3 regions of the Pantoea sp. CFCC18177 genome follow, and region 2 is predicted to be linked to each of the others. Evidence: riboswitches for the same ligand, from Rfam matches in the RefSeq annotation. Region 2 holds a riboswitch; each other region holds the start of a gene.
The links. Region 2 has a riboswitch for thiamine pyrophosphate ahead of thiB (thiamine ABC transporter substrate binding subunit). Riboswitches for the same ligand answer to the same signal wherever they lie in the genome.

Region 1 (5,826 bases), on a different contig from region 2:
CGCATCACAACCGGTTGCCGCTATCGCTTCCAACCACTGTCCGCCGCCTTTGGTGAACAGCGTAATCGGTACACGACGACCTTCATTTTCGTGCAGCACGCTATCAACGATTTTATGCATGTAATACAGCGAGAACTCGCGATAATCACGCCCCGTCAACACACCGCCCCAGGTATCAAATACCATGACCGACTGAGCACCGGCTTTGATCTGGGCGTTTAGATACAGAATGACGCTGTCAGCCAGCTTATCGAGCAACTTGTGCAGCGTTTGTGGCTCGGCATACATCATCTTTTTGATTTTGGTGAAGGCTTTGCTGCTACCGCCTTCAACCATATAGGTTGCCAGCGTCCACGGGCTGCCAGAGAAACCAATCAGCGGGACTTCGCCTTTAAGGTTGTGACGAATGGTACGCACCGCGTTCATCACGTATCCCAGTTCCTGCTCGGGATCGGGAATCGGCAGCTTATCGACATCTGCGCGGCAAGTAATAGGATTGGAGAAACGCGGGCCTTCACCCGTTTCAAAATAGAGCCCCAGCCCCATCGCATCGGGAATGGTCAAAATATCGCTGAAGAGGATCGCCGCATCCAGCGCATAACGACGCAGCGGCTGCAACGTGACTTCACACGCCAGCTCCGCATTCTTACACAGCGACATAAAATCACCGGCCTCAGCGCGCGTGGCTTTGTACTCCGGTAAATAACGCCCGGCTTGTCGCATCATCCACACCGGTGTGACATCTACCGGCTGGCGTAACAGGGCGCGCAGATAACGATCGTTCTTCAGTTCACTCATAATGGGCTCTCTCATGCTAAGGCCGCCAGTGTAGCATTTTCACGAGGCGCTGGCGCGGCACAGGGCAACGGTATCTTCAATCAAACGACGGGCCACCGTCCCAGCCGGGGGTAACAGCGGAAGATCGTCATAGCGATACCAGCCCGCATCCAGTAACTCTTTGCCATCATGCTGCAACTCGCCGCCTTCGTATTCCGCCATAAACGCCATCATCAGAGAGTGCGGGAATGGCCACGGCTGTGAAGTGACATAACGGACGTTCTTGACCCGCACATTACTCTCCTCCATCACCTCTCGCGCCACGGCCTGCTCCAGCGTCTCTCCAACCTCAACAAAGCCAGCTAATACTGTGTAAATGCTGTTGCGGTGACGCGCATGATTGGCGAGCAATATCTCATCGCCTCGACGAATCGCGACGATTATGCAGGGAGCAATTTGTGGGTAATAGCGCTCACGGCAATGGTGACACAGGCAGGCAAATTCGCGTTTACTGAGATGCATTTCATGCCCACAGTAACCACACCAGCGATGGGAACGGTAAAACTCCGCCAGTTGTACACCGCGCCCAGCAATCTGGAACAAGCCGACATCTTCGTCGATAAGCTGGCGAACAGAGGCCATATTGTCAGGGCGTGATTCACGCACCAACCAGACATTTTCACCCTGCCATTCGCCAATCAATATGCCCGCGCTACCCACTAAGCCAAAATCGCTCGATAAGCCATGCGGCAGCTCACCTTGCGGCAACCAAAGTTTTTGCTCATGGCTGACAATCCACCAGCCAGCGTCTACGCTTGAGATCTCACGTTGCATCTTATTCGTTGTCCTTAGCGTCAAATGGCACGCTGAATCCTGATGTTAAGTGTCGAATAAACAACTATAACTCACTTGGAGCCCCATATGCTGACCCAGTTAGATGACCTGACAGAGCGTGTAGGTGGCGGTAATGAATTAGTCGACACTTGGTTGCGCGCCCGTCGACAGTTGCTCGTCACGTATTACGAGTTAATTGGCATCAAGCCGAATAAAGATGCGCTTTCAGCGCTGGATGAACAGGCACTGGATGCGTTTTGCCACAATCTGGTGGATTACCTCTCCACCGGGCATTTCAGTATTTACGAACGCATCATCAACGAAATGCAAGGTGACAGCCCGTTAATTGCCGCGTCTCAGATCTACCCCGCGCTCGAGGCCAACACCGATAGCATCATGCAGCTGTATGACAGCCATCTTCAGCAAGCCATCAATGATGATAACTGTGTTGAGTTTCAGAAGGCGCTCTCCGAAGTGGGTGAAGTACTGGAGTCACGTTTTACGCTGGAGGATAAACTGGTAAAACTGGCCTGGGATAACCAGCTGGCAAGCGTTCCGGTCGCCAATGAGAGCCCCATTGCACGTCCTGCTTAACCCCGAAAGATGTAAAAGGCTTGTTATTCCGAAAAAGCCCTCTTATGCTGAATGGGCTTTTTTTTATTGCCCTCTTTATGAGCGGCAAGTTTGTGGTTTAAGCGTAGCGTGCGCAGCCAGTTCACGCACGGACAGCGCGCAGGGACCGGAGCGTACACGAAGTACGTGACGGTCACGAGCACTGCCCAGGCGAGAAATGGCAAGCAAAGTAGCTTAAACCGCAAACGCACACCTTGTCGGAGTGCCCCCCGGGGCTGAGACCGTTAATTCGGGATCCGCGGAACCTGATCAGGTTAGTACCTGCGAAGGGAACAAGAGTAGACATAACCAGAACGATGCGTGTTGGCGCCCGGTATCGCTTCTGTTACTCCTTCCGAACTCTGGACAAGCAACTTCCCCTTAAATCAGGAAATTTGCTATGTCTGTTGCTAAAACTTCTCGTCGTGAACAACGTGCACAAGCGCAGGAATTTATTGATTCACTGCAAGGCACCGCTTTTCCCAACTCAAAACGTATCTGGATCACCGGTAGCCGTGAGGATATTCGTGTACCGATGCGCGAAATCCAGCTGAGCCCAACTCAGATTGGCGGCACCAGAGAGAACCCTAAGCTTGAGCCGAATGAAGCTGTGCCGGTGTATGACACCGCAGGTGCTTATGGTGACCCGGAAGCCACTATCGATGTGCATCAGGGATTGGCGAAATTGCGTGCCAGCTGGATTGCCGAACGTGATGACAGCGAAGCGATCCACCAGCTAAGTTCCAGTTATACCCAGCAGCGCTTGGCCGATGAGGGACTGGATCATCTGCGCTTTGAGCACCTACCCCAGCCACGCCGTGCGAAAACCGGCCGCTGTGTGACGCAGTTGCACTATGCTCGACAGGGAATGATTACGCCTGAAATGGAGTTTATTGCGGTCCGTGAAAACATGGGGCGCGAACGTATTCGTGGTGAAGTGCTGCTGCAACAACATCCCGGGCACAGCTTCGGGGCGCATCTGCCGGAAAACATTACCGCCGAATTTGTCCGCCAGGAAGTGGCCAGCGGTCGAGCCATTATCCCCTCCAACATTAATCACCCTGAATCTGAACCGATGATCATTGGCCGTAACTTTTTGGTCAAAGTGAATGCCAATATCGGCAACTCGGCGGTGAGTTCATCGATTGAGGAGGAAGTAGAGAAACTGGTGTGGTCAACGCGCTGGGGCGCCGATACCGTGATGGACCTCTCCACAGGCCGTTACATCCATGAAACGCGGGAATGGATTTTGCGAAACAGTCCGGTGCCGATTGGAACCGTACCGATTTATCAGGCGCTGGAGAAGGTTAACGGCGTAGCGGAAGATCTGAACTGGGAAATCTTCCGCGACACCCTGCTTGAGCAAGCCGAACAGGGCGTCGATTACTTCACCATTCACGCGGGCGTGCTGTTGCGCTATGTTCCGATGACCGCCAAACGTCTGACCGGCATTGTCTCGCGCGGGGGATCGATCATGGCGAAGTGGTGCCTGTCGCATCATCAGGAGAGTTTCCTGTATCTGCACTTCCGCGAGATCTGCGAGATCTGTGCGGCTTATGATGTTGCCCTCTCACTGGGTGATGGTCTGCGTCCAGGGTCGATTCAGGATGCCAACGATGAAGCGCAGTTTGCCGAACTGCACACCTTGGGTGAGCTAACGAAGATCGCCTGGGAATACGATGTGCAGGTGATGATTGAAGGCCCTGGCCACGTGCCAATGCAGATGATCCGCCGTAACATGACCGAACAGCTGGAGCACTGCCATGAAGCGCCGTTTTATACGCTCGGACCACTCACCACAGATATCGCACCCGGTTATGATCACTTCACATCAGGAATTGGTGCCGCGATGATTGGTTGGTTTGGCTGTGCCATGCTGTGCTACGTCACACCGAAAGAGCACTTGGGTCTGCCAAATAAAGAAGATGTGAAACAGGGATTGATCACCTATAAAATCGCCGCCCATGCGGCCGATCTGGCGAAGGGGCATCCCGGAGCCCAGATCCGCGATAATGCCATGTCGAAAGCGCGTTTCGAATTCCGCTGGGAAGATCAATTCAATCTGGCACTCGATCCGCACACCGCGCGAGCCTACCACGATGAAACCTTGCCGCAGGAATCAGGGAAAGTCGCTCACTTCTGCTCGATGTGCGGCCCCAAATTCTGCTCAATGAAAATTACTCAGGAAGTGCGTGAATATGCTGCTCGCCAGCAGGCAGAAGCGCAGCCGATTGAAATTGGCATGGCGCAAATGTCAGACGCCTTCCGTAGCCGTGGTGGTGAGATCTATCACGCCGCCGATGCCCTTAAAGAGGAAAAAGTATGACCGACGCCTTTCCGGCCACCGCCCCGAAACTGGGGCTGTATCCCGTTGTTGATAGCGTAGAGTGGATTAAACGCCTGCTGGAAGCCGGTGTGCGCACCCTGCAACTGCGTATCAAAGATTGCCAGGATCATGAAGTGGAAGATGCCGTGCGCGAAGCCATTGCGCTGGGTAAACAGTACCGCGCACGCTTGTTTATCAATGATTACTGGCGATTAGCGATCAAATACAACGCTTACGGTGTTCACCTTGGCCAGGAAGATTTGGACGTAGCGGATCTGCAGGCGATCCGCCAGGCAGGTTTACGTCTCGGTTTATCAACTCATGATGATGCCGAACTGGACCGCGCCCTGGCACTTCGCCCCTCTTATATTGCTTTAGGGCATATTTATCCGACGCAAACTAAAGACATGCCCTCCGCTCCGCAGGGCGTAATCGAACTCAAACGTCATCTGGCGCGATTGCAGGACGTGCCAACCGTCGCCATCGGCGGCATTTCACTGGCGCGGGTGCCGGAAGTGCTGGCCACAGGGGTGGGCAGTATTGCGGTCGTCAGCGCCATTACTCAGGCGGCTGACTGGCGTAAGGCAACACAAACGTTGCTCGACCTGGTTGAATCTGGAACCCAGCCTGCAGAGTTGATGTAACTGGCTGCAATAGAGTGATAAAGACCGGAATATGGCGCGAAGCCTGATTTTATAAGGCTAGCGCCTAAAGCTGACTTCGCTAAAGTGTGCCTGCCCGCTGCCGCTTGCAGTGGGCCAGGGCTGGTCTTCCTCTCTCCCCAGCCCTGCCTTTCCAACTTAATTCGTCAGGGAAGTGGCATGCAGCGTTTCAGCATTACAGGCCAGCATGGCCTGCTCCACCGCAGCACCCAGTTGGGCAATCGCCTGCTCAGTATGCTCGTTAATGGGCAAACCGTAATTCAGGCGCAGACAGTTACGATATTTTCCCGAGGCGGAAAACAACGACCCAACGGCGACCTGTATCTTCAGAGTACGCAGCTCAGTGTTAAGTCGAACAGCGTCAAACGCTTCTGGCAGTTCGATCCACATCAGGAAGCCCCCCTGGGGACGAGACACGCAAATCCCACAGGGAAAATAGTGGCGTACCCAGCAGCTAAAGATGTCGTAATTCCGTTGATACACCTGACGCATACGACGGATATGTGGGCCGTAATGACCTTGACGAACAAACTCGGCGACAGCATGTTGTGGCTGCGTGGCCGTTGATCCGGTACTGATATATTTCATGTGCAACACGCGGTCACGATATCGTCC
Region 2 (5,826 bases):
GCACCAGCATTCTGTTGGCGCGTGAAAACTTCGGCTGTGGCTCATCCCGTGAGCACGCTCCTTGGGCACTGACTGATTTCGGTTTCCATGTAGTGATTGCACCAAGCTTCGCGGATATTTTCTACGGCAACAGCTTCAACAACCAGTTGCTGCCAGTGAAATTAAGCGATGAAGAAGTTGATGAGATGTTCAAACTGGTTGCCGCGCAGCCGGGTGTGACATTCACGGTTGACCTGGAAGCGCAGACGGTGACGGCGGGTGATAAGACCTATAGCTTTGAAATCGACAGTTTCCGTCGCCACTGCATGATCAATGGCCTCGACAGCATTGGCCTGACGCTGCAACACGAAGCGTCCATTGCCAACTACGAGACCAGCCAGCCCGCGTTTTTACGTTGATATAAACAGGTGCGCATGATGCGCACCCTACGTAAAATGTGCCCTAAGGTCGCCATTTATGGCGACCTTTATTTATTGCGCATCCCGCACGCGTGACGCCAGTCCCAACGCGACTATCGCCATTACCAACGCCAGCCAGTACACCGATTCATGTCCGAAGCGCTCACTGAGCGTGCCTTGGATCAATCCCGCAATGATTAGACCGGTCGAAATGGACGTGGTGAACATTGTGGTAGCCGCACCGGCGCGTCCCGGCATCAAATCCTGGAACCACAGCATGCCAATCCCCGCCACAATGCCGATAAACGCGGCATTAAACAGTTGCAGCACCATCAACGCCGTGCGCGAATGGAACAGCACCAAACCGAGATAAAACAGAATGGCCGCCACCAGCGCCAGCAGCACTAACTTGCGTTTGCCAAACCGTTTTGCGTAGTGACCGGCCAATAGCATGATAGGGATCTCCAGCCCAGCCGCGGTACCCATCAACAGACCTGCCAGCTTTTCCGGCAGGCCCAACGTTGCGCTGATATACAGCGGCATATCGATGATATACATGGTGTTACACGCCCACATCACCACCGATGCGATGAATAGCATGCGCACCTGGCTGTCTTTCCATGGGCTGAGCTGGGTCAGCACTTGCTCGGGTGTGGCTGCAACACGCGGCACTGATGGCAGCGTGCGCCAGATCAGCAGCAAACTCAGCAGGAAAATCGCGGCCGCCACGCAAAACAGCGTCACGAAACCGTAGTTGAGCGCCAGTGCAAAAGAGAGCGGCGGGCCAATCACCCACGCCAGGGACAGCTGCGCACGCATCACCGAACTGAACATCACCACTTCACGTGCCGACTGATCGGCATACTCACGTGCCAAGGCAAAGATCTGCGGAATCGCCACGCTAGCCAGTCCTGACAGCAATACGCCCACACTAATTAACGTCAGATAGTGACGGTTAAAGGCGAACAACAGGGCATTGAGCACCGCCATCAGACAGCAAAAAAGGATCAAATTACGCCGGTCACCCCGGCTGTCCGAGCGCTTCGCCATCAACAGGCTAATCACAATCCCGGCTATGGCGTTAATGGTGAAAAACAATCCCACCCAAAACGGCCGCACCTGCACTTCACGCGTCAGGAACAGACTGAGCGTGGGTGCCTGTAAGGCCCCTGCCACACCCGTCATAAAGGACACAGCCATAAAAGAGAGATAAACCGGATTGAGACGGCGCTGGCGCGTTAACAGCGATTTCATGCAGAAATCCCTTTGAGGAGAATCGGACAACAGAAAAGAGGGTAGAAGATTCCACAGCAAAACGAAAAAAGCCAGCAGAGAAAACGCTGCTGGCGGTGAAAATGCACCCTACTCAGAAAGAGGTTCTACGTCGGCAGAACCGCTGGCAGAGCGCCATTCATTGCTGAATGCCTCCCGCTCTTCCATTGCTGGGCAGTATGCCTCTAATATGGGGCAGGAAAAACTGAGCGATTCTGAGAAGGAGTTCCCCTTTTATGTCCTCTGCGCGACTGCAACAGCAGTTCATCCGCCTGTGGCAAAGCTGCCAGGGCCAGGATCAGGAAACCACACTAAGCGAGCTGGCCGATCTTTTACACTGTTCACGACGCCATATGCGTAACCTGCTCAATGCCATGCAGGCCGCAGGTTGGCTGATCTGGCAGGCAGAGGCGGGGCGCGGTAAACGCTCCACTTTAAGTTTCAATTACACCGGTTTGGCACTCCAGCAGCAGCGCGCCGAGGATCTGCTGGAGCAGGATCGCATCGAGCAGTTGGTGCAACTGGTGGGTGACAAGGATCAGGTGCGCCAGATGATCGCCGCCCACCTTGGGCGCAGTTTCCGTCAGGGGAAACACATCCTGCGCGTGCTCTACTACCGCCCATTGCCTAATCTGCTGCCCGGCTCGCCGCTGCGTCGCTCTGAAACCCATCTGGCGCGACAAATTTTCAATGGCCTGACGCGAGTAAATGAGGAAAAGGGGGAAGTCGAACCGGATATCGCCCATCACTGGCAGCAAACCTCACCGCTGCACTGGCGATTCTTTTTGCGACCGGCGATTCGCTTTCATCATGGTCGTGAACTGGAGATGGAAGATATCATCGCCTCGCTGGACCGCGTGCGCACCCAGCCGCTGTTTTCCCATATCGAGAATTTGCATTCCCCGGCGCCCTGGACGCTGGATATCCACCTGAGCCAACCTGACGATTGGTTGCCCTGGCTGTTGGCTAGCGTCAGTGCCATGATCCTGCCGCGCGAATGGCCCACGCTGCGCCATTTTTCACGCCAACCCATCGGCACCGGACCCTACAGCGTGGTGCGTAATCAGCAGACACAGCTAAAAATCGCCGCCTGGGATGACTATTTTGGCTATCGCGCCTTAATTGATGATGTGTCTATTTGGGTATTGCCTGAGATCAGTGATGAACTGGTGTACGCCGGGGTGAAACTGCAGGGTGAAACCGCGGATGAGAAGTCCGAAGAGAGCCGGCTTGAAGAAGGCTGCTATTTTCTGCTGTACGATCAGCGGTCCGAACGTGGACGCGATGCCCATTTTCGCCGCTGGGTCAGCTATCTGTTCAATCCCATCGCCCTGCTGAACCATGCAGGAGTAGGTTATCAGCGCTACTGGTTCCCGGCGTACGGTTTACTGCCGCGCTGGCACCATCGTCGCGACCTGACGCCTGCCACAAAACCTGAAGGGTTAACGCAACTGACACTGAGCTGGTACAGCCATCATGTCGAACATGAGGGCATCGCAAATGCGTTACGTCCGCTACTGGCGGAACAAGGTGTTGAGCTAATTACCCAAGAACTCAGCTATGAAGCGTGGTTCGAGGGCGCGGGTGAAAGCGATATCTGGCTCGGCAGCGTCAATTTTACGTTACCACTGGACTACGCACTGTTTGCCCAACTGTACGAGCTGCCGCTGATGCATCACTGTGTGCCCATTGACTGGCAAGCCGATGCTGAACAGTGGCGACAAAAAAACCTGCCTCTGGCCGAATGGAGCAAACATCTGGTCAACAATGACTTCATCCATCCGCTGTTTCACCACTGGTTATTGCTTGAAGGTCAACGCAGTATGCGTGGGGTGCGCCTGAACACGCTCGGCTGGTTTGACTTTAAATCGGCCTGGTTTGCGCCGCCGGAGTTGTGAGGCTTTCACGCTGTCACAGAAGTGTCTAAACTAGGCCGTTCTCAACGGGGTGCCCTTTTCGGGCTGAGATAAACCCGTCGAACCTGATCCGGTTAATACCGGCGTAGGGATTTGAGATGTCCATTAACTCAGATCCTTTGCGACTCGAACTTATTATTCTCCTTAAGGAGCGCAAAGTGTTAAACAAAGTCCTGCCTCTGGTCCTGCTGGTTGCTGCCCCGGCTTTCGCCGCAAAACCAGTACTCACCGTGTATACCTATGATTCCTTCTCTGCGGACTGGGGCCCTGGCCCAGCGGTTAAAAAAGCCTTTGAAGCTGAATGTGGCTGCGAGCTGAAATATGTCGCCCTGAAAGATGGTGTGTCACTGCTCAACCGCGTGCGCATGGAAGGCAAAAACAGCAAAGCTGATGTGGTGCTGGGTCTCGACAATAATCTGGTGCAGGCCGCCGAGAAAACCGGCTTGTTCGCCAAGAGCTCCGTGGACACCAGCAAACTCCAGTTACCGGATGCCTGGCACAACGACACCTTCATTCCGTTTGACTACGGCTACTTCGCATTCGTTTACGATAAGAACAAGCTGAAGAACCCGCCGAAAAGCCTGAAAGAGTTGGTGGAAAGCCCTGAGAAGTGGCGCGTGATTTATGAAGATCCGCGCACCAGTACGCCAGGCCTCGGTTTACTGCTGTGGATGCAGAAAGTGTACGGCGATCAAGCACCTGACGCCTGGCAGAAGCTGGCAAAAAAGACCGTCACGGTCACCAAGGGTTGGAGTGAAGCCTACGGTTTGTTTCTGAAAGGGGAAAGCGATCTGGTGCTGAGTTACACCACCTCTCCGGCTTACCACATCATTGAAGAGAAAAAAGAGAACTACGCGGCAGCACCTTTCAGCGAAGGGCACTATTTGCAGGTGGAAGTTGCAGCTCAACTCGCCAGCAGCAAGCAACCGAAACTGGCGCAGCAATTTATGCAGTTTATGGTCTCTCCGGCCTTCCAGCAGACCATTCCCACCGGCAACTGGATGTATCCAGTGATTAAAAGCGATCTGCCAGCGGGTTATCAGTCATTGTCCAAACCGGCGACGGCGCTGCAGTTCACACCTGCACAAGTTGCTGACCATCGCGCCGATTGGATCAGCGCATGGCAACGCGCCGTTAGCCAATAATGCCCGGTTGGTTGATTCCTGGCACGGCCATCGCACTCCTACTCTGTGCGGTGGCGCTGCTGGCCTTTGGCGCGCTGGTCGTGGCCGCGCCAGTGACAGACTGGTGCGCCCTGCTCACTGACAGTTATCTGCATCATGTGCTGGCGTTCTCCTTTGAGCAGGCGCTGCTGTCGGCCCTGTTCTCCGTGCTGCCCGCCATTTTGCTCGCGCGGGCGCTCTATCGCCGTCGCTTCCCCGGACGAACGCTGTTGCTACGCCTTTGCGCCATGACGCTGGTGCTGCCGGTGCTGGTCGCGGTGTTCGGGCTGCTCAGCGTCTACGGTCACAGCGGCTGGCTGGCCCAACTCTGTGCTCTGTTGGGCCTTGATTACCGCTTCTCACCTTATGGTTTGCAGGGCATTCTGCTGGCGCACGTGTTCTTCAATCTGCCTTTGGCCACGCGCATTCTATTGCAGGCGCTGGAGAATATTCCCGGTGAACAGCGCCAGCTGGCCGCACAGCTTGGTCTGCGTGGCTGGAACCAGTTTTGTCTGCTGGAGTGGCCGTGGTTGCGCCGCCAAATCCTGCCCACCGCCGCGCTGATCTTTATGCTGTGCTTTGCCAGTTTCGCCACGGTGCTGGCGTTGGGTGGTGGCCCGCAAGCCACCACGCTGGAGTTGGCGATCTATCAGGCGTTGAGTTTCGATTACGATCCCAGCCGGGCGGCGCTGCTGGCACTGCTCCAGCTCGGTTGCTGCTTAATGCTGGTGCTGTTAAGCCAGCGCTTTAGCAAAGCCATCCCCACGGGCAGCCAGAACATTCGCGGTTGGCGTGACCCGCAGGATTCCTGGCAGGCACGCATCAGCGATACCCTACTGATTGGCCTTGCGCTCTTGCTGCTCCTGCCGCCCTTAGCCGCAGTGGTTGTTGATGGCTTACGCGGCGGCGTGGCGGGCGCGCTGCAACAACCTGCGCTGTGGCAGGCGACCTTGACGTCACTGCGCATCGCGCTCGGTGCCGGGCTGCTGTGCGTGATACTGACCATAATGCTGCTGTGGAGCAGCCGAGAATTACGCCAGCGCCAACGTAAGGTGGCGGCTCAGGCGATGGAACTGA
Region 3 (5,826 bases), on a different contig from region 2:
CAGGTTGCAGCAAGCCTGCCACCAGTCGCAGCAAGGTACTTTTACCAATACCGCTGCGCCCGAGAAACACCGTGGTTTTTCCGCCGCGCAGTGACAGGTTTAGCCGTTCACACAGCGGGTTTTCTCCCCAGCCAAAGGTGACCTGGTTGAAACTGAGCGCGTTCATGGACGGCGCGCCGCTAAAATGGCGAGCTGGGTAAATCCGCGCTGCATCAGGTCTGACGCCGCCTTCGCCGCGCGGATGCCGCTGGCGCACACCAGCACGATGCGCTGATCCTGTGGCGGCTGCCAGTCTGCGATCCCCTGCGGCAAAATCCGTTCAACATGCGCTGCCACGCTATCCGGCGCTTCTTCAAAGCCGCGCAACTCGACAATACAGTCAGCGGCGCTGAGTTGCTGTTGATCGATAAACGGCACCGCCTGTTCCGGCTCCTCTGCTCCATCAAACCGGAACTGCCGAAAATGCCAGTTAACGAAATCACAGTTCACCACACACCCGAGCGGTGAAGGATGTAAATCCAGTAATACGCTCAGTGCCATTTGCGCCTGCATCGCACCCAACGTGGCCACGGCCGGTCCCATTACCCCTGCGGTATTGCAGTTGGCCGCCGAGGCAGGAAGTTGCGGAAACAGCGCACGATAACTCGGCGCACTGCCGCAGAAACCGCCGACATAACCCTGACGACCGAGCACCGAGGCGCTGATCAATGGGATGTTGCTCTGTAGACAGGCATCCGAGAGCGGATAGGTCACCGCGAAGTTGTCCGCTGCATCGATCACCAAATCGATATCCGTGAGGGTTTGCGGCAGATGGCTGGCGGTGATCGCATACCGAAATGCATCGATTTGCACCTCGGGATTACGCTGCTGCAACGCCTGCTGCGCACGCTCCGCTTTGCTGAATCCAATATCCTGCTGGGTAAACAGCGTCTGACGATGCAAATTGTGTAGCGCCACTTCATCGTCATCGCACAGGCGAAGATATCCGATCCCCGCTCCCACCAGCTGCGGCAGCAGCGTGGCCGCTAATCCGCCCGCGCCCACCACCAGCACGCGCGCCGCCGCCAGTTTCTGCTGCCCTGCGATGCCGATTTCTGGCAGCATCATCTGCCGTTGATAGCGTTCCATGGTGGCTCCTCAGCTCAGATTCGCCAGGCCGAAGATCGGCGTAGAGGCCGCTGCCATATCGCGCTTCTCCATCAAACCAGCACTACGCGCTGCCTGCCCCGCTTCAATCGCCAGACGGAAGCCGTTCGCCATGCCCACCGGATCGCCCGCTTTCGCCACAGCGGTGTTGAGCAGAATGCCATCGAAGCCCATTTCCATCGCCTGCGCCGCTTGTGAAGGGGCACCAATACCCGCATCAATAATCAGTGGGATATCGCTGAACCACGCGCGCATGGCACGCAGGCCGTCAATATTGCGCAGCCCCTGCCCGGAACCAATGGGGGCGCCCCACGGCATCAACAGCTCACAGCCCGCTTCCAGTAATTTTTCGCCGACAATCAAATCTTCCGTGGTATACGGGAACACCTTAAAGCCGTCTGCACAAAGAATGCGCGCGGCTTCCACCAGCGCGAACGGATCGGGCTGCAGCGTATCCGCATGACCGATCACTTCCAGCTTGATCCATGGCGTATTAAATAACTCACGCGCCATCTGCGCGGTGGTTACCGCCTCTTTCACCGTGTGACAGCCCGCCGTGTTTGGCAGCACCCGCACATCCAGATCGGTGAGCAGCTCGCGAAATGCCGCCCCAGCCGCGCCTTCACGCCGCAAACTCACGGTGATGATTTCAGTGCCTGAAGCCGCAATCGCCTGCTGCAAAATAGCGGGAGAGGGATAGCCAGCCGTCCCTAACAGAAAACGTGACTGCGGTGCGAAATCGTAAAACATGCTTCAACCTCCCTGCATCGGTGACAACACCTCTAACTGACAGCCCTCTTCCAGCGTTTGGCTACTGTACTGGCTCTTCGGCACGAACATGCCGTTGAAGGCACTGGCGACACAGGCGGCGTCAATTTGCTGTTCGATCAGCAATTCGCTAAGCGTGCTGGCCTCGGTGCTAATCGCTCGGCCATTAAGCAGAATGTTCATGGTGCTGCTCCCCAAAAATGCGCTGCATCAGCTGTTCTGCCAGCATCGGTGCCAGCAGAAAACCATGGCGATACAGGCCATTAAGATAGTAAGTGTGATTGTGATAACGGATTTCTGGCAGGTTGGCCGGATAAGCAGGACGCAGCCCACTGGCACTTTCCACCACGCGTGCTTCAGCTAATGCAGGATGGATGGCATAGGCAGCGCTGAGCAGCTCCATCATGGCGCGAGCGCTGATAGCACTGGCATCGTCGCTTTCCACCATGGTCGCGCCCAGCATGAAATGGCCGTCTCGACGCGGCACCAGATAGCAGGGAAAACGCGGATGCAGCAGACGAATCGGGCGCGAGAATTGCACCTCATCACTGTGCAGGATAACCATCTCACCCCGCACGGCGCGCAGGTGGCTTAGCTCACTCTTCGCATGAATCCCACGGCAATCAATCACCTGCCCATGAGGCTGCTGCGCATCAAAACGCACCCCGCGCTGCAACAGCTTTTCGCGCATTTCGGTGAGGGCGAGACGGGGATCGAGATGCGCCTCGCGTGTAAAGTACAGCCCACGGGCGAAACGCCCTTCCAGCATCGGTTCAATCTCAGCGGGAACGACCCACTGATGTTGTTCCGTCATGCGCGCAAAGCGGTTGAGTTCCTGGCTGTCGCGCGGCGGTGCCACCACCAGCGTACCCTGCTCTACAACGCTGTTGACGCGCTGCTGCCACCAGCCAGCGGAATGTTGCCCAAGGGTGATCACCTCCTGCGGCGCACTTTCAGATTCACACCAGGGAGCCAGCATGCCGCCAGCAAACCACGAGGCGGGTTGGCGCGTTTCATCGCCGATCACCTCGACGTCTTCACCACGCTCAGCCAGCAAGGTCGCCACGCACAGGCCCGCCACGCCGCAGCCTAAGACTGTCCAGCGGCTCACAGCCGTCGATCCGGGATACAAAGGGAGTTCACATCGGCCTCTCAGTTTTCGCTGAGACCCGCAGATACAGGAGGAGGGAAAGGGCGCGAGCAATCCTCTGCGCCAGACAACGCAACCTGTGCGCTGTCAGTCTTCCTACGCCAGTATCAACTGGGTCAGGTTCAAAGGGTCGCTAAGCCGCGCAGTGCGCTTTTAGCCTCTCAGTCTCTTTGGCGAGACTCCCCCGACGCGTCTATTTGTATTGCAGGTGCCGGTCGGCGTCAAGCGCGGATTGCGTCAGACCAGAAACGCATTTATCGCTACGCGCGCAATGTGGATTACAAACGTAACATATGGTATACAAACGCATTATTGCTACTTTCATGCGCAAAGAAATTACAGGTGATGTTGGGTTTATTATGAAAAATATTAGAGTTGCCTTTATTAAAGCCGGTTGGCATAAAGAGATTGTGCACAATGCGCTGGTGGGTTTTGAGCAGGAATTAAAAGCACAGAACGTTGATGCTGAATTAAAAGTACTGGAAGTGCCAGGCGCATTTGAAATGCCGTTGCTGGCAAAACGCCTGGCTGAAACCGGCAAATATGATGCGATCGTCGCCGCTGCACTGGTGGTTGATGGCGGCATTTATCGCCACGATTTCGTTGCGGCAGCAGTGGTAGATGGCCTGATGAACGTGCAATTGAGCACCAACGTCCCGGTCTTCTCTGTGTCACTGACGCCACATAATTTCCAGCCAGTAGACGTGCTGGAAAACTTCTACACCGAGCACTTTATTAAGAAAGGCAAAGAAGCCGCGCGCGCTGCGCTGGCGATTCATAATTTGTCGATCGATTAATAATCTTAAAAGAACACTTCATTATTAGGATGAAGTGTTCTTTTTTAAATTTAATACCCTCCCCTTTATCATTTTTATTCAAAAGTTTTCCCGAAAAACGCATAAGCCGTTACCTGCATTATTTCAACTTGCGTAAATTTTTGTCGTGAACAGAAAAATGTGAACAAAAACGCTTCACATTCATAGCATTCACTATACTGTATAGCACAGGCTATATTTTATTGAGGGATGACGATGTTCAAGACTAAGGTCGTATCGGTTGCCATGCTCGTGCTCGCACTGAGTGCCCCCGCTTTTGCTGCAGAAAAACTCAAAGTGGTCACCACCTTCACGGTGATTGCTGATATGGCCCGCAACGTGGCGGGAGATGCGGCTGAAGTCACGTCCATCACTAAGCCGGGGGCAGAAATCCATGAGTATCAACCCACGCCGGGCGATATTCGTCGTGCGCAGGGCGCGAACCTCATTCTGGTCAACGGGTTTAACCTCGAACTTTGGTTCAACCGCTTCTATCAACGCCTGAAAGGTGTGCCGGAAGTGACCGTCACGGCGGGCATTGAACCGCTTGGCATCACCGAGGGACCTTACAATGGTAAACCCAATCCGCATGCGTGGATGTCACCAGATAATGCACTGATCTACGTCGATAACATCCGCGATGCCTTACAAAAATACGATCCCGCTAATGCCACTGTTTATCAGGCCAATGCTGAACGCTATAAAGCGCAAATCCAACAAACATTGGCTCCGATGCGCGCAGCGATCGATCAGCTGCCAGAAAACCAGCGCTGGTTAGTCACCAGTGAAGGGGCGTTTTCCTACCTGGCGCGCGATTTGGGGCTAAAAGAACTCTACCTATGGCCGATCAATGCCGATCAGCAAGGCACACCGCAGCAGGTGCGCAAGGTGATCGATGCAGTGAAAGCTAACGCGATCCCCACCATCTTTAGCGAAAGCACCATCTCCGCCAAACCCGCCCAGCAAGTGGCACGTGAAGCGGGGATTCACTACGGCGGCGTGCTGTACGTCGATTCCCTTAGCAACAACGACGGCCCGGTGCCTACCTACATCGATTTACTGCGCGTCACCACGGACACCGTCGCGAAAGGCATTGCTGCCGGGAGCCAAAAATGACCCTTAACGTGCAAGATGTCAGCGTCACCTACCGCAACGGCCACACGGCGTTACGCCAGGCGTCATTCTCCGTGCCCGCGGGGAGCATCGCAGCGCTGGTTGGCGTCAATGGCTCCGGAAAATCCACGCTGTTCAAAGCCATTATGGGTTTTGTGCCGCTTTCAACGGGCCATGTGACGCTGGCGGAGATGCCCGCTAAAACCGCGTTGAAGCGCAACATCGTCTCCTATGTGCCTCAAGCCGAAGAGGTGGACTGGAGTTTCCCGGTGCTGGTGGAAGATGTGGTGATGATGGGCCGCTATGGATATATGAACATGCTGCGTATGCCACGCGTAGAGGACAAACGCAGCGTGGATGAGGCGCTGGCGCGTGTGGGCATGAGTGACTATCGCCATCGGCAGATCGGTGAGTTGTCCGGTGGTCAGAAGAAACGCGTCTTTCTCGCCCGCGCACTGGCGCAGAGTGGGCAGATCATCCTGCTGGACGAGCCGTTTACCGGCGTGGATGTGAAAACTGAAGCGGCAATCATCACGCTATTGCAGGAACTGCGCGATGAAGGCCGTACCATGCTGGTCTCCACGCACGATCTCAACGCTATCCCGGATTTCTGTGACCGCTGTGTGCTGGTGAAGAACACTGTGCTGGCCAGCGGTCTGCTCGCTGACACCTTCACGCCAGCCAATCTGGCACGCACCTTTGATGGTGAATTGCAGCAGAGAAACGCCGCACTTTTGCAAAAAATCGGGGCCAGCCATGTCGTGGATTATTGAGCCCTTCGGCTACCAATACATGCTCAATGCCATGTGGATTGCGGCATTGGTCGGGGCGATT

Region 1: it holds a riboswitch for thiamine pyrophosphate, as region 2 does, so the genes downstream of both, thiC (phosphomethylpyrimidine synthase ThiC) here and thiB (thiamine ABC transporter substrate binding subunit) in region 2, are expected to answer to the same signal.
Region 3: it holds a riboswitch for thiamine pyrophosphate, as region 2 does, so the genes downstream of both, ACPUC8_RS18940 (FAD-dependent oxidoreductase) here and thiB (thiamine ABC transporter substrate binding subunit) in region 2, are expected to answer to the same signal.

What each region holds. Positions count from the first base shown of each region.
Region 1 is NZ_JBNBPL010000041.1:6,290-12,115, forward strand. It holds gene hemE (uroporphyrinogen decarboxylase) at 1-798, opposite strand, end outside; gene nudC (NAD(+) diphosphatase) at 838-1,611, opposite strand; gene ACPUC8_RS25235 (Rsd/AlgQ family anti-sigma factor) at 1,699-2,205, shown strand; TPP riboswitch at 2,433-2,533, shown strand; gene thiC (phosphomethylpyrimidine synthase ThiC) at 2,624-4,549, shown strand; gene thiE (thiamine phosphate synthase) at 4,546-5,193, shown strand; gene ACPUC8_RS25250 (aminotransferase-like domain-containing protein) at 5,350-5,826, opposite strand, start outside.
Region 2 is NZ_JBNBPL010000006.1:89,592-95,417, reverse strand. It holds gene leuD (3-isopropylmalate dehydratase small subunit) at 1-398, shown strand, start outside; gene ACPUC8_RS08265 (MFS transporter) at 471-1,652, opposite strand; gene sgrR (HTH-type transcriptional regulator SgrR) at 1,907-3,568, shown strand; TPP riboswitch at 3,604-3,696, shown strand; gene thiB (thiamine ABC transporter substrate binding subunit) at 3,745-4,731, shown strand; gene thiP (thiamine/thiamine pyrophosphate ABC transporter permease ThiP) at 4,731-5,826, shown strand, end outside.
Region 3 is NZ_JBNBPL010000021.1:1,699-7,524, reverse strand. It holds gene ACPUC8_RS18960 (ABC transporter ATP-binding protein) at 1-166, opposite strand, end outside; gene ACPUC8_RS18955 (ThiF family adenylyltransferase) at 163-1,128, opposite strand; gene ACPUC8_RS18950 (thiazole synthase) at 1,138-1,896, opposite strand; gene thiS (sulfur carrier protein ThiS) at 1,900-2,097, opposite strand; gene ACPUC8_RS18940 (FAD-dependent oxidoreductase) at 2,081-3,025, opposite strand; TPP riboswitch at 3,141-3,260, opposite strand; gene ACPUC8_RS18935 (6,7-dimethyl-8-ribityllumazine synthase) at 3,424-3,861, shown strand; gene ACPUC8_RS18930 (metal ABC transporter substrate-binding protein) at 4,096-4,995, shown strand; gene ACPUC8_RS18925 (manganese/iron ABC transporter ATP-binding protein) at 4,992-5,765, shown strand; gene sitC (iron/manganese ABC transporter permease subunit SitC) at 5,749-5,826, shown strand, end outside.